DNA from 2 places in the Clostridium sp. LIBA-8841 genome. Region 2 is predicted to be linked to the other one. Evidence: a T-box and tRNA genes for the amino acid it is inferred to sense, from the RefSeq annotation. Region 2 holds a T-box; the other holds one or more tRNA genes.
The links. The T-box of region 2 lies ahead of gltX (glutamate--tRNA ligase). A T-box ahead of a tRNA ligase gene usually reads a tRNA of that ligase, here a tRNA-Glu.

Region 1: it has a tRNA-Glu gene. The T-box ahead of gltX (glutamate--tRNA ligase) is inferred to sense a tRNA for this amino acid. The anticodon was not compared.

The regions. Positions count from the first base shown of each region.
Region 1 covers NZ_CM173488.1:866,433-874,889, reverse strand. Annotated here, with positions in the region: gene ftsH (ATP-dependent zinc metalloprotease FtsH) at 1-1,420, opposite strand, end outside; gene lepB (signal peptidase I) at 1,445-1,975, opposite strand; gene AC2A4K_RS03705 (DUF3006 domain-containing protein) at 1,978-2,196, opposite strand; gene lysA (diaminopimelate decarboxylase) at 2,611-3,906, opposite strand; lysine riboswitch at 4,040-4,209, opposite strand; gene AC2A4K_RS03695 (NAD(+) diphosphatase) at 4,318-4,857, opposite strand; gene sfsA (DNA/RNA nuclease SfsA) at 5,079-5,771, opposite strand; tRNA gene AC2A4K_RS03685 (tRNA-Glu) at 5,937-6,011, opposite strand; rRNA gene rrf (5S ribosomal RNA) at 6,018-6,135, opposite strand; rRNA gene AC2A4K_RS03675 (23S ribosomal RNA) at 6,189-8,457, opposite strand, start outside.
Region 2 covers NZ_CM173488.1:1,840,198-1,848,654, reverse strand. Annotated here, with positions in the region: gene aspD (aspartate 4-decarboxylase) at 1-909, shown strand, start outside; gene AC2A4K_RS08095 (DUF488 domain-containing protein) at 942-1,562, opposite strand; gene AC2A4K_RS08090 (zinc-ribbon domain-containing protein) at 1,720-1,875, opposite strand; gene AC2A4K_RS08085 (hypothetical protein) at 2,034-2,600, opposite strand; gene gltX (glutamate--tRNA ligase) at 2,827-4,485, opposite strand; T-box leader at 4,539-4,763, opposite strand; gene AC2A4K_RS08075 (hypothetical protein) at 5,046-6,761, opposite strand; gene AC2A4K_RS08070 (hypothetical protein) at 6,778-7,482, opposite strand; gene AC2A4K_RS08065 (M42 family metallopeptidase) at 7,737-8,457, opposite strand, start outside.

The sequences.
Region 1 (8,457 bases), 970 kb from region 2:
CCTTAGAAACTAAGTACTTTTCTTCTTCTGGAAGTTGCATTGTATAACCTAAAGCTCCCATTGTTCTTGGAACTATAGTTATCTTATGAACTGGATCTGTATTGTTTAATAAAGCAGCAACTAATGCATGCCCAACCTCATGGTAAGCAACAATTTTCTTTTCTTTTGGTGAAAGAATTCTATCTTTCTTTTCTTGACCAGCTATTATAACCTCAACAGCTTCATCTAAATCTTCTTGAATTACAAACTTTCTACCATGCTTTACAGCCCTTAAGGCAGCTTCGTTAACTATGTTAGCTAAATCAGCTCCAACAGCACCTGGAGTAGATTTTGCTACTTCTTCTAAAGATACATCATCTGATAACTTAACATCTCTAGAGTGAACTTTTAATATTTCTTCTCTTCCTATTAAGTCTGGTCTATCAACAATTATTCTTCTATCAAATCTACCTGGTCTTAATAAAGCTTTATCTAAAACCTCTGGTCTATTAGTAGCTGCTAATATAACTACTCCTTTAGAGGAATCAAAACCATCCATTTCAGTTAATAATTGATTAAGAGTTTGTTCTCTTTCATCATTACCTTGAATAGAACCTTCTCTACTCTTACCAATAGCATCAATCTCATCTATAAATACTATACATGGTGCTTTTTCTTCAGCTTGCTTGAATAAATCTCTTACTCTTGCAGCTCCCATACCAACAAACATTTCTACGAAGTCAGAACCTGACATTGAGAAAAATGGTACTTTTGCTTCTCCTGCAACAGCTTTAGCAAGTAAAGTTTTACCTGTTCCTGGAGGCCCTACTAATAAAGCTCCTTTAGGAAGCTTAGCTCCAATAGCAACATATTTACTAGTATCATGTAAAAAGTCTACTATTTCTACTAATGATTCTTTTGCCTCTTCTTGACCTGCAACATCTTTAAATGTTATTCCAGTTTCATTTTCAGCATAAAGCTTAGCATTATTTTTTCCAAATGACATCACTCCGCCACCCATTTTATTATTCATCTTAGAGAACATCATTCTTCCTAAAAAGAATATAAGTAATAATGGGAATATCCATGACATTAAGAATCCTAAAAATTGATAGTTTTCAGGTTTAGTAACATTAAAACTTACACCTGATGCATTTAAGTCCTTAAGTAACTCTGGTTGAGTAATACCAGCAACTGCTGGGTTAGTTGTATATAATATTTTTCCTTTTAATTCACTACTATCTGAAGGTGTTATTTCAATTTGATTTCCTGAAAAATTCACCGCTTTAACTTCTTTTTTCTCTACCATTTGCATAAAAGTACTATAATCTACTTTTTCATATAGCATTTCATCTTTAACCATGTTAAAGGTTAGTACTATACCAAATGCTATAATACCATATATGAGAATATATTTAAGCATTTTTTTATCTTTAAACATCTCTCATTCCTCCTTTTCTAACGTTTATTTTACAAATCCTATTCTATTAAAAGGATATACTGTTATCTGTGCTTTTGCTTCTATGTCTTTTCCATCTACATATGGATCATTCCAATATCTAGCATCATCACTGTTATTTCTATTGTCACCTAACATTAAAAATTTTCCTTCAGGCACATTAAAAGACATATCAGTTTTTCCACCTGGATATTTAACATAATCTTCTTCAAGTTTATTTCCATTTACATAGACTGAACCATCACTTTTTATTTCAACGTGATCACCTGGTAATCCTATAACACGTTTAAGAAGCGGTTCACTAAATTCATCTGAATTGAATACAACTATATCTCCTCTTTTAATATTGGAAGTATTGTATATTCTAGTAACAAATAATTGATCTCCAATCTCTACTGTCGGCATCATTGACCCTGTAGGAACTTTTATTTTAAACAATAAAAATTTGTGAATCAAAAAAGCTAATAGTAAAGCTGCTAAGATTGGTACAATCCAATCTAAAAAGAATGATGTCTTTTTTGAATTACTAGTGCCCATTCCTATTCCCACATACCTTTCATTAAGTCTTCTATTTCTTTTTTTCTTTTCATTGTAAGCGCTTTATCAGAAAGAAACTTTCCATCCTTACCTTTTACTAAAACATCCCCCTCTTTTATCTCTCCTATTACGTCATCCTTATTTAATTCTAAAATCTTTTCATTTTCATCTTCACATACAATAAAATGTCCTTCTATTCTATCAACTATCAATTTTTTCATTTTATACTCCTTGTTCCGAATATTAATATGAGAAATATTAAAAATTTATTTTAAATTAATTCTCACCAATTTTAGAATTTTCTACTTTAAAAAATTTAAAAGTATCAAATATAAGTATATCATAAATTACCATAACTTTGTAAACTTTAATTCATAGTTTTTTCCTCAAGTTTGAAAAATATTTTACTATAATTTTATCATCCTTTTATGTCTTTTTTATGTCTTTTTTTTATTAAATATTTTTCAATCAATTTTAACTAAAAATTTGATATAAGTATATATAAACTCTAATTAAATTCATATTTATTAATTTATTTACTACTTCACCTTTTATTATATACTTTAATGAAGTATTCTAAATCATTTTAAATAAAAAAAGTTGCATAGTTTTTACCATGCAACTTATATCATAAATTAAAAACATTCGTTTCTAAGCAGATCTTCATAAGTTTCTCTTTTACACATCACTCTCGAGTTTCCATTATTTACACTAACTACAGCCGCTTTAGGTATCCTATTATAGTTATTAGCCATTGAATGACCATAAGCTCCAGTGGACATTATTGCTAATATATCTCCAGTTTCCATTTTAGGCATTTCTATAGAATTTAAAAGTACATCTCCTGATTCACAGCATTTTCCTGCTACAGTTACTACTTCTTTAGAATTATCATAAACTCTATTAGCTATTAATGACTCATAATTTGCACTATATAATGCTGGCCTTATATTATCACTCATTCCACCATCTACACTAACATATTTCCTTATATTAGGGATTTCTTTTATAGCTCCAACAGTATAAAGAGTTAATCCTGCATTTCCTACAATACTTCTTCCTGGTTCTACACTTAATATAGGAATATTCATATTTAAATTTTTACAAACTTCCTCAGCCTTATTTATTATAACTGAGCAATATTCCTCTATTTCCTTAGGTTGATCTCCTTCCGTATAATATATACCAAATCCACCACCTAAATCTAGCTCTTTTATTTCATATCCAAATTTATTTTTTATATCATTTATAAGATTTAACATTATCTCTGTTGTGTCCTCAAAAGGTTCTAAATCAAATATTTGTGATCCTATATGACAATGTAATCCACTCAGTTCTATATACTCTAACTCTATAGCTCTTTTAACCACATCATATACAGTATCTCCAATCACAGGGAACCCAAATTTTGAATCCAACTGTCCTGTTTTTATATATTCATGAGTATGAGCTTCTACTCCTGGAGTTATTCTTAAATAAACCTTTTGAATCCTTCCATATTCTTGCGCTATTGAATTTAAAATTTCTAATTCATGCAAATTATCTACTATAAATCTTCCTATCCCTAATCTAACACCTAAATCTATTTCATAATTAGATTTGTTATTTCCATGGAAATATATTCTTTCTAACGGGAACCCAGCTTTATATGCTGTATAAAGTTCTCCCCCTGAAACTACATCTAAATATAAATTCTCCTCATTAACTAAATTGCACATTGACATGTTTATAAATGCCTTCCCTGCATAGGTAACTCTGTTTCCTCTTTCTTCACATTTCATAGCATTGTAGAACCTTTTACAATTGCTTCTAACTAACTCTTCGTCAACTATATATAAAGGAGTTCCATACTCTTTACTTAAAGTACTTGCTTTTATTCCTCCCACATACAATTCATTTCCTTCTACTTTCATTGATCCAAATAATTTCATATCTTTTCCCTCCACACAATTAAGTTTTTAGTGGCAGAGTATAAAAGTATGCAAAGCTACCGAGATTTTGGCATTTAATTCCAATAAATAAAACAGCAAAGGAACACCTTTGCTGCTTTAATCGCAACTTAGCGTACCTTGTAGCACTCCACTTTTTTAAAGTGACAGTTATATGCATATTTTACATATACCCAGAAAAATTAATTACCATCAATTATCCTTCGGCCATAATTCCTTTCATCATATCTCATCGCTCGTCAGCTACTTATGAATACTCTTAATTACAGCACCTCTACTTTGGTCCTATTTCTAATTCATTTATATTTTTATTATATTAATTGATTTTCTATAATGTTACTAAAAAACTTTAATTAATGCAATACCCTAAGAAAATATTATTAATAAAAATTTTTATACATTACAATCATTTCCTTCACATCTAAAAGCTTTAGTACCTTCATATCCAATTTCTTTTAAAAGTTTTTTTACTACTCTTTTTCCAATTCTATCTTCATTTAACTCACAAAGAGCATCCTCTATATTGTACCAAGCAGCTCCTTCTACTTCATTTGACTTTTTTATTTCACCTGATTCATAATATGCTAAATAAGTTAACATAAGTAATTCTTTGCCATCTACAAAGTCACTTCCTAAATATTTTATATCCTTAACTACTATACCTGTTTCCTCTTTTACTTCTCTATAAACAGTTTCTTCAGCACACTCATCTACTCCAACATATCCAGATATTAGTACTTTAGAGTTTTTATATATATAACTTTGTTTTAATAAAATTATTTCATCACCTTTTATTACAGCAACAACAATACATGGTTTAGGCAAATCAAAAAACATCATGCCATGTCTCTTACAATAAGGTACCATTCCCTCATCCCAGCTATCCTTAAGCTCTAATTTTTCACCACATAGTGGACAATATTTAAATTTCATAATTAATATCTTTAGTGAGGCTAGTTTAATATATTACAATATAAAATTTATTAATTTTCATCATTTAATATTAAAATAGTAATATATAAATTAAGCTAACTAAAGTTCACCACCTTTCATAATCTCAAATACTAATTTATATTCTTTATTATATTTCTAATCTATATCTTAAAAATTCTACTATTATCTACTTAAAATAAATAAATTATATTTCCTATAATTTATAATATTATTTCAACCGGATTAAGTAACTCTATTTCTTCTTCTGTAACTTTACAATTATACGCAAATACATCTACCCCTTTAGCCTTCGCCAATCTTAGGGCCTCTCCGAATTTTGGGTCAGTATCATCATTAGGAGAGAACTTAGAAACATTCTCTATTTGAATTAAAAAAATTATTCCTGCTCCCATACCTAATTTTTTTACTTCAATTAACTCTAATATGTGTTTTCTTCCTCTTTCAGTTGGTGCATCTGGAAATCTAGTTTCCCCGTTTTCTTCTAAGGTTACACCCTTTACTTCTAAAAAATATGTATTTTCATTTCCATCTTGTAATTTAAAATCAAATCTAGATTTTCCAAAAGTTTTCTCTCTACTTATATTATTAAATTTTCTTAATTCCTTTATTTTATTGTTTCTAAGTGCTTCTTCCACAACTTTATTAGGAATTTGAGAATCTATACTTATTAAAGTTTCTCCCTTGTATGCTGCTATTAAATCATAGGGAGTTTTTCTATTTGGAGTAGTTCCCTTTCTTAAAAGTACAGTACATCCCTCTTTTAATATTTCTCTACATCTTCCTGTATTAGGAACATGAACCAATAACTCTTCTCCATCTAAAACTACATAGGCTTGAAATCTATTTGGTCTTCTTAAAAAAATAGCTTTTTTAATAATACTATTATAATTCATCTATAGTAACCTCTTTATCTTTATTAGACTTTTAATTTTTATTATAAAATATTTATTTTTATATTCCTTGTTATTATATTCTACATAAAAACTCTTTTATTAACAAGTTAGAAACACTCTATATAAACATAAAAAAAACTCGATAAGCTAAGCTTATCGAGTTAATGGTGACCCCTAGGGGAATCGAACCCCTGTTACCACCGTGAAAGGGTGGTGTCTTAACCGCTTGACCAAGGGGCCAAACTAACCTGGCGACCACCTACTCTCCCACACAGTCTCCCGTGCAGTACCATCGGCTTCTAAAGGCTTAACCGTCGTGTTCGGAATGGGAACGGGTGTTACCCTAAAGAACATCATCACCAGATGTTTTAGAAAGATTTTGTTCTTTCAAAATTGCACATATTTAATTTACTATATTTGGTCAAGCCCTCGATCTATTAGTATCGGTCAGCTGAACATGTTACCATGCTTACACCCCCGACCTATCAACCTTGTGTTCTTCAAGGGATCTTACTAGCTTACGCTATGGGAAATCTCATCTTGAGGTTGGCTTCACGCTTAGATGCTTTCAGCGTTTATCCATTCCCGACTTAGCTACCCAGCTGTGCTCTTGGCAGAACAACTGGTACACCAGAGGTCAGTCCATCCCGGTCCTCTCGTACTAAGGACAGCTCCTCTCAAATTTCCTACGCCCGCGACGGATAGGGACCGAACTGTCTCACGACGTTCTGAACCCAGCTCGCGTGCCGCTTTAATGGGCGAACAGCCCAACCCTTGGGACCTACTTCAGCCCCAGGATGCGACGAGCCGACATCGAGGTGCCAAACCTCCCCGTCGATGTGGACTCTTGGGGGAGATCAGCCTGTTATCCCCGAGGTAGCTTTTATCCGTTGAGCGATGGCCCTCCCACGAGGTACCACCGGATCACTAAGCCCGACTTTCGTCCCTGCTCCACTTGTGGGTGTCGCAGTCAGGCTCCCTTCTGCCTTTGCACTCTACGAACGATTTCCGACCGTTCTGAGGGAACCTTTGGGCGCCTCCGTTACTTTTTAGGAGGCGACCGCCCCAGTCAAACTGCCCACCTAACAATGTCCTGTGACCAGATTCATGGCCGCCAGTTAGAATTTCAGTACTGTCAGGGTGGTATCCCAAGGATGACTCCACCAAGGCTGACGCCCTGGTTTCCTAGTCTCCCACCTATCCTGTACAGACAATACCAAAACTCAATGCTAAGCTACAGTAAAGCTCTACGGGGTCTTTCCGTCCAATCGCGGGTAGCGAGCATCTTCACTCGCACTACAACTTCGCCGGATTTACAGTTGAGACAGTGCCCAAGTCATTACGCCATTCGTGCGGGTCAGAACTTACCTGACAAGGAATTTCGCTACCTTAGGACCGTTATAGTTACGGCCGCCGTTTACTGGGGCTTAAGTTCACACCTTCGCTTGCGCTAAGTGTTCCCCTTAACCTTCCAGCACCGGGCAGGCGTCAGCCCCTATACATCAGCTTACGCTTTAGCAGAGACCTGTGTTTTTGCTAAACAGTTGCTTGGGCCTATTCTCTGCGGCCTACTCTCGTAGGCACCCCTTCTCGCGAACTTACGGGGTCAATTTGCCGAGTTCCTTAACTGTAATTCTTCCGCCGGCCTTAGGATTCTCTCCTCACCTACCTGTGTCGGTTTGCGGTACGGGCACTACTTCTCTCTCTAGACGCTTTTCTTGGCAGCGTGGAATCATGTACTTCGGTTCCGTGGAACCTTCCCCATCACACCTCAGCATTATGAAAGCGGATTTGCCTACTTTCACTGCCTAAATGCTTAGACTAGCATCCAATAGCTAGCACACACTATCCTCCTGCGTCACGCCATCGATAATAACGATGGTAGTGGTACTGGAATATCAACCAGTTGTCCATCACCTACGCCTTTCGGCCTCGGCTTAGGTCCCGACTAACCCTCAGCGGACGAACCTTCCTGAGGAAACCTTAGATTTTCGGCCTGTGGGATTCTCACCCACATCTCGCTACTGATGCCAACATTCTCACTCGTAACCAGTCCACCGCTCCTTACGGTACGACTTCAGCCCGGTTACGACGCTCTCCTACCGCTTGAACTAAGTTCAAGCCCGTAGCTTCGGTGGTAAGTTTAGCCCCGTTACATTTTCGGCGCAAGATCTCTCGACTAGTGAGCTATTACGCACTCTTTTAATGAGTGGCTGCTTCTAAGCCAACATCCTAGTTGTCTTAGAAATCTCACATCCTTTCCCACTTAACTTACACTTTGGGACCTTAGCTGACGATCTGGGCTGTTTCCCTTTTGACCACGGATCTTATCATTCGTAGTCTGACTGCCGAGCTCAAAGTATGTGGCATTCGGAGTTTGATAAGGTTCGGTAAGCGCTATGCCCCCTAGCCCATTCAGTGCTCTACCTCCACTACTCATACTCGACGCTAGCCCTAAAGCTATTTCGGAGAGAACCAGCTATCTCCGGGTTCGATTGGAATTTCTCCGCTATCCACAGCTCATCCCATGCTTTTTCAACAGCAACGTGGTTCGGTCCTCCACGAGGTTTTACCCTCGCTTCAACCTGGCCATGGATAGGTCACCCGGTTTCGGGTCTACGGCATGCAACTAGTCGCCCTATTCAGACTCGGTTTCCCTTCGGCTCCGTACCTTAAGTACTTAACC
Region 2 (8,457 bases):
TGGCAATATCCTGAAGAAGAGTTAAATAAACTAAAAGATCCCTCAATAAAAGCTCTTTTTTTAGTTAATCCAAGTAATCCTCCTTCTGTTGCTATTCATGATAAGAGCAAAGAAATTCTTAAAGATATAGTAAATAATCATAACCCTAATTTGATGATAATATCAGATGATGTTTACGGAACCTTTGTGAATAAGTTTCAGTCTTTAGTAGCAGATCTCCCTTATAATTCCATTGGTGTTTATTCTTATTCAAAGTATTTTGGAGTTACTGGTTGGCGCCTTGGAACTTTGGCTCTTTATGAGGATAATATATTTGATAAATTAATAAGTGAGCTTCCTAAAGAAAAAAATGAGGTTGTTAATAAAAGATATGAATCCTTGTCTACTAATCCAGAAAAGATTCCATTTATTGATAGAATTGTTGCCGATAGCCGCCAAGTAGCACTTAATCATACAGCCGGTCTTTCAACTCCTCAACAAATACAAATGGCCTTTTTCTCAGCCTTTTCTTTAGTAGATGAAGAAAATAAATATAAAAATCAAACAATAGATATATGTCATAGACGTCAAAAACTTTTATTTAAAAGCTTAGGACTTAAACTTAAAGAAGATCCATATGATGCATCATACTATACTGAATTCGATTTACTCCAATGGGCGCTTAAAAATTATGGCACTGAATTTGCAAATTATTTAAAATCTAATTATAAATCTGTAGACGTACTATATAAATTGGCTGAAGAATCATCCATAGTGCTATTAAGTGGAGGAGGTTTCCATGGTCCTGAATGGTCAGTAAGAATATCTTTAGCTAATCTAGATGATGATGCTTACTCTAAAATAGGTACTGTGCTTCGAAAAATACTTGAAGACTTTGTAACCCACTGGAAAAACTCAATTAGTAAATAAAATCCGAAATAGCAGTTAAAATAAATTAACTGCTATTTTTCTTTCAAGTTTTCCATTCTATATCCTATTTCTTTATTTGCTAAGTCATATCCTTCTTCTATCATCTCTTCTGTGCTTTTCTCACTGCCCATTAAAGAATCTATTGTTAATTGATCTCTATCTTTAAAATATTTATCTAAAAGCATATTTTCTATTTCTCTTTGATTACAGAGTGAATAATCATGTAATATATGATTAATCTTAAACCCATGCTTTTCTAATTCTCTTCCAACTAATATACTTCTATGACATCTTATTGGTTCTTGCATCGCTCCTAATAAAGCTATCCTATATCCTTTGCTTAGTCCAATCTTAAGTCTTTTTATTCCATTTTTAAATGACTCCTCATTAATAACTTTATGAAAGTCTGCATATCCTTCTTTATTATAAGAAATCTTGCTTTCCCTTTTTGCTGCAAATTCCTTTGCCATATATATATAAGTAAATCCTAAATCAGTTAAAGTTTTCTGAATAGTTTCCTTGTTATATTGAACATTATATTTAGAATATGGAATTCCTCTTATGTCTACAACACAATTTATATTATATTTATTTAACATATGAACAAGTCTACTTACATCATAGTTTGAATGTCCTATAGTATATATTTCCATATAAAAACCTCCTTAGTTCAAAACAAATTATTCTATTTATCAAAGCTCAAAGCATCCTTAAAGAATATATCTTATAATCATTTAGAAATTTAAACCTTATTTTTAAAATAAAAAAAGATTGTAAGACTAATCTTACAACCTTATAATAAACAAATTATTATCTATTGTTTCTTTGAGCTTTTCTTGCTCTTCTGCAATCTGCACATCTTACTGGATCATTTTCAAATCCTTTTTCTTTGTAGAAAGCTTGCTCTCCCTCAGTGAATATGAAATCTGCTCCACAGTCTTTACATTTTAATGTTCTATCTGCCATTTTGACATCCTCCTTAAATTTAAAGATTTAAATGGATTAATAAAAATTTTCTTTAAGTTTAAGGAAAATTTTATTGATCTTTTAAAGCTTTTTCTATTATGAATTTATTATATCACTATTAAATTCATATTGCAAGTTTTTTTCTTTACTTTTTTTCTTTATTTAGGTAATAAAGCATTTAAAGTATATACTCTACTTAAGAAATATATACATAATATAACTAATAATAAAATAATTATTGCTCCTATTATATTTACAATACCACTTTTAAGTTCAGCTAAAAACTCTTTTGATCCAAATTTAACACCCTTATCTTTTCTTATTCTATAAAGCCCCCCCCATATAAGAGCGCTAGTTATTATATTACCTGTAATAATTTGAGATATAGCTATTATATTAAGTGCGATTTTATTAGATGTTATATTCTTTCCTTCTTTTAAATCTTTTATAGCATATTTACATATTGCTCCACAAAAGAAAGCCAGCATTGCTATAACAAACATTACTGTTGTTTTAGTATCCTCTAAAACTGGCTGATAAAACTTTTCACCTTTAGCAATAGTTAAAGTATATAAGTATATTATGTACACTATAGGTATTATGAAGAATATATACTTTGCTAAATTTAGAGGAAAATACTTTTTCTTTAATTCCTTTTCCTTATCCTCTATTTCTTTCTTTGTAGGTTTGTTCTGATTATTTTGCTTCTTTTTCTTTTGTCCCAAATTTACTTGCACCTCTCTTCTTTAAACTTTATGTAGTATTGAAATACGCATAACAAAATTATATCAACTTAACATATTATTTAACAATGTATTTTTTATGTTTTGTGAAAAATTTCTATATTTAGTTGCAAAAAGGATTGTATAAGTTCATACAATCTGAAAAAACACATTATAATTAATATATTCTTACAGATTAATTTAAACTAATACAATCCTCTAAATCAAATTATAAAGCTAAGAATTTTTGGAATCTTTCTCTTACTGCTTCTTCACCCATAATTTGCATTATTGTATAAAGGTCTGGTGTGTTAGCTCTATGTGTTAAAGCTGCTCTTACGGCACCGGCAACATCAGAAACCATTCCCTTATATTCTTCTGGATTTTTCTTATATTTCTTTCTATCAGTAGCATATCCTAATTCTACAGCAACCTCTTTTAAATCTGAGAACCAAGTATCTTTATCTGTATTGAAGTTATATGCTTTTGCATAAGCTTCTATTATTCTCTTAGCTTCTTCTAAATCTAAAGTCTTTGGTAATTCAACATCAGCAGCTGTTTCTTTATCAAATAATTCATCAAAGAAGTAGAATATTTTTTCTCTAACTTCATCCCACTTAGCAAAGTCTTTTCTTGGCTTTGGACCTTCTTTATCTATATTGAATACTTCCTTCATCATATTTTCTTTAGAAGTAACTAAATCATACATTTCTTTATCATATTCTTTAGCCCAGTTTGTATAGTAATCATATACTACTTCTGGTTTCATCTTGCAGATAACATCTTTACTTACGTCATTTAATTTAACTAAGTCAAATAAAGCTCCACTTTTACTCATTTTGTCTAGTTCAACTTTGTAATCATGATAATCTGCATCTGGATTTTCAGCTCTCCATTCCTCAAATGCTGAGTTTATTATATTTAAAAGATATTCAATAACTGATTGAGATGGATATCCTTTTTCGCTGTAATAACTTACTGCACTTTCTGGATCTTTTCTCTTTGATAATTTTCTCTTTGAACTTCCGTCCATTTTCATTATTGTTGGAATATGAGCATATTTAGGTGCTTCTACTCCTAAAACTTCAAACATTTGAAGATGTATCGGAAGTGATGATAGCCATTCTTCTCCTCTTATAACATGAGTAGTTCTCATTAATGTATCATCTATAGCATGTGCAAAGTGATAAGTTGGAAGACCATCACCTTTTATGATTACTACATCTTGAAGATTTTCTGGGAATGAAACTTCACCTTTTATCATATCATGAGCAACAACTCTCTTTTCAGGATCTCCAGGTGATTTCATTCTTATAACATAACTTTCACCAGCTTCTATTTTCTTTATAGCTTCTTCTGATGATAAATCTCTATATTTAGCAAATTCTCCATAGCATCCTGGAGTTAATTTTTCTGCAACTTGTTTTTCTCTTAAAGCTTCTAATTCTTCTGAAGTCATAAAGCATGGGTAAGCTAAGCCCTTTCTTAAAAGATCTTTAACGAAAGCTCTGTATATGTCAGCTCTTTGACTTTGTTTATATGGTGCATAAGCTCCTTTTTCTGAATTTTCTCCAGTTATTCCTTCATCAAAATCCATTCCAAAGTTATGCATAGTTTTTATAGTATCATCTATAGCACCTTCAACTTCTCTCTTTTGGTCAGTATCTTCTATTCTTAAGTAGAATATCCCACCACTTTGATGAGCTAATCTTTCATTTATTAATGAAGCAAAAACTCCTCCTATATGTTGAAATCCAGTTGGACTTGGTGCATATCTTAATACCTTAGCACCTTCTTTTAATTCTCTCTTTGGATATTTTTCTAAGTAATATTCCGGTGTTTTATCTATATCTGGGAATATTAAATTAGCTAATTTTTCATAACTCATTTTTTCACTTTCCTTTCTAAACTTATGTAATAAAAAAAGCCCTTCGTCCTAAAAATTAGGACGAAAGACTTAACTTCCGCGTTACCACCTAAATTAGTTAGCTAAGCTAACTCACTCAAAATCAATTAAGGGAATTACCCCTAGACCTACTCCTTAAAATTTAAGATTTTCAGTCTAAGCTCCGAAGCTTCTTTCTATAAGATTATTTTTAGGCTCTCACCATCCCTAAATCGCTTTGAAATAATTACTTATATACTCTTCTTCATCATAGCAATAAATATTTGGTTTTAAATAACAAACTCTATTATATCAGATTCTTTAAAGTTGTAAATAAAAAAATATTATTATTTTTAACTTTAATAACCCCTAATATGATTATAACACATACAAATTAGTAGGTAGATTACTTAAATTTCACTTATAGTAAAATATTCCTTAAAAATTTATTGATATTTAACTTTTCTCTTTAATATCTTTATATTTAAACATCATTAATATAAAATAATCTTATTTATTATAAAACTAATACAAACATATTATTAATATTTGTAAGAAATGCTTTATTTATGCATGTTTTTTCTCATAAAATCATTCCAAATACTAAGATTCATTTTATCCTCTAAAAGCTTGTACCTAATATTTATGTCTTCACAAGAAATATTACAAAGTTTTGCTCTTAAAATCCATATCTTTAATAAAAAACTTAAAGTATTTGAATACTCTTCTATTTCTTTTGTTATATATGAATTATAAATATTAACCTCTTCATTATTTAAAAAGTTTTTAAATTCTTTTTTATATGATTTAACTTCATCTTTAACATAATTTTCATCTTCTCCTAAAAACCATGTCCACAAAATGTACTCATATTCCTCTAAATAATCAATTACCTTTTCATCCTCTAAATATTTTTTTAAATTCCATAGAGGAATTAAACCATTACCAAATAAATAATTAGATGCAAAAGCATTACACTGTTCACCTAATAACCTATAAAAAAGGTTTTGCATAGAAAATTTTTCTTTTTTATTATCTACTAAGTAATTAATTATTTTATTGTTTTCTCCTTCTTTAATACCTAATTCTTCTATATAGAAAATCATTAATGGTGCTTTAGTATAGTGAAGAAACTCTATTTTACCATGACTTCTTATACTTGCCTCTTCCATAGGAATAACTCTAAACCTACTTGGCTCTTTTAATGTCATATATAAATATCTAGTATATAAGCTAGCCATTTCATTTTTGAAACTTATTTCTAGACTTTCTTTTAAATCTTCCTCTAAAGTTTCTAAAGCCAAATTTTCATAATAGGTTGCTAATCCTTCTGTTAACCAAAGGTTCGGTGGAAGATGATAATCTCTTGATTTTAAGACGTGATCCATAAAAGCATGAAATAATCTATGAGATAAAAGTTGCCAATCTCTCTTATTATCCATATCAAAGGTAGCACTTATAATATTTTTTCCGCTTCCTCCTAATATATAAGGATTTTCTTTTTTACTTTTTCTTAATAAAGCTATATTTATATCTTTTTTATTAAAGGAATTTATTTTAAATAAATTAAAGTAATAATCACAAACTCCTTTTATATTTCTTATAAGCTTCTCTTTTTTTGTTTCATCTTCACTAAGAAAAGTGTTTTCTATATTGTTATATATTGATATATTTCCATAACTCTCTTTAAAATCTATTTTTTCAAAATAACCAAAAGTGTAAGATGATTTCATTATTTCATATAAATCACTCCAAGTAGCATTTTTGCACCTTGACCTAAAATTCTCTTCTTTAAAAGGAATTATGTGCTTAACTTCATTTAGTTTATTAAATTCCAAAAGATTATTATTTTCAAGGTATTTCTCCTTAAAACTTTCAAAATTTAAAATCTCTACAAATTTCGAAAAATCTATTTCTATGGTGCCATTAAATTTACTATTATCATTCATGGTAAGCATTTCTACTGGTAATAATAATATCTGTTCCCCCATGAAGGTTATTAAGTCACTACTTAACTCTCCGCCTTTTCCATGCTTACCTAAGCCACCAATGAGAACATCATATTCTAAAATCAAATTACTATTACAGCTATTTACATATATAAAGTTTGAATCATAATAAAATTTCTCTTTACACCTTATATTTTCAATTTTTGCCTTTCCCTTATAAAATTGAATTTCTTTTCCTAAGGAAACTTCTTTAATTTCTAATCTTATGCTTAAAAAATCCTTTTCATTTAAATTTTTTCTTACTGAAAATTTAATATCTCCATATATCATTTATACTCTCCCACATCTAACTATCTGTATTTCTAATAACTTCTCCTGATTTGTTTATGTATAACTTTTCTAAAGGTTCATAAATTCCTTCTTTTTTCAAACTCTTTGAATATAGATTAACTCCGTAATATATTTGATTATTGATTTCTTTCTCACCCCATATATTGACTTCTAAATCATTATTATTTAATGAAACTTCATATTTTTTCGCAATATTTTCTAACTCAATACGCTCATTGTTACTTATATTTAGTTTGATTATAAGTCCTTCAATTCCAGTTAAAGGTTTTCCGTTTTCACCTTTTAAAACATTGCCTTTTTTACTTATAAGAATTCTATCTACTATTCCTGTTAAATCATCACTTTGCACACTTTTAGAATAAAGTGTTATTTGGTAATATCTTTCCTTACCTATCTCTTTAAAGCCATCTATATTAGCTCCTAAATCCAAAAAAGTCATCTTATCTTCATACTTTAATGCATAATCTTTTATCTTTTCTTCCTCTTCCTTTGTTAAAGATATTTTTTTAAGATCTTCCATATTCTCTTCCTCTTTTTGCTCTTCCATAGTTTCTTCATAATCATTTCTAGTAACTAACATATTAATATTTTTATTTGAATCAATAGTTTTCTTACTCTCTAATAAAGTACTTCCATAAGTTAAAATCCCACCTAAAAATAAGGAAAAAACTAAAATGGTTCCAATTAAAATTCTTTTCACTTGTAAACAACTCCAATCAACTTTATCTATAAGTATATTATTTACAAAACCATTAGTTTATAACCATTTCAATAAGGGTTTTATTAATTCTAATATTATGTTAAGTATAATTCAAGTAAAAAAATTCTTAATTATATTGTATATATATGGATTAAGTCTTAGAGACTTAATTAAAAATCTCTAAGACTTATAAACTTAATATTTTGTTCTATTTTATACCATTATTGATTTTTAGCTAGATTCTAATATTTTAATTAATTAGCTTCTATTAAATAAAGATATATAAGTTTTATAGTATTTTCTAAAGCATCATAATGTGTTCTTTCCATTCCATGAGATGCATGCACTCCTGGTCCAATTAAAGCTCCTCTTATATTATTTCCACCTTTTAATGCAGCTCCCACATCTGATCCATATCTAGGATATACATCTACTGCATAACTTAAATTATTCTCCTTAGCAAGTTTTACAAGCTCTGATGTCATTTTATAGTCATAAGGACCTCCAGAGTCCTTTGCACATATAGAAACATCATACTCAGTGCAACTTAAATCATCCCCAATACATCCCATATCAACAGCTATCATTTCAGTAATATCCTCTGGCAAATATGATGCTCCATGGCCAACCTCTTCATAAACTGAAATAAATATTTTAGTTTTGTATTTAGGTTTAATATTCTCCCTTTTTAACATTTCTAATAAACCAATTAATGCTGAAACACTTCCTTTATCATCTATAAATCTAGATTTTATAAAACCACTTGGCGTTATTGTTGTTTTTGGATCTATAAATATAAAGTCTCCTGTCTCTATTCCTAAAGCCTTTACATCTTCTTTATTTAAAACTCTTTCATCAATTCTAACTTCCATATTTTTCGCATCTCTAATTTTGCTTGATGCATCATCATAAACATGTATTGAAGGACTTGTACTTAAAAAAGTACCAGTATATTCTTTTCCCTCTCTTGTTCTT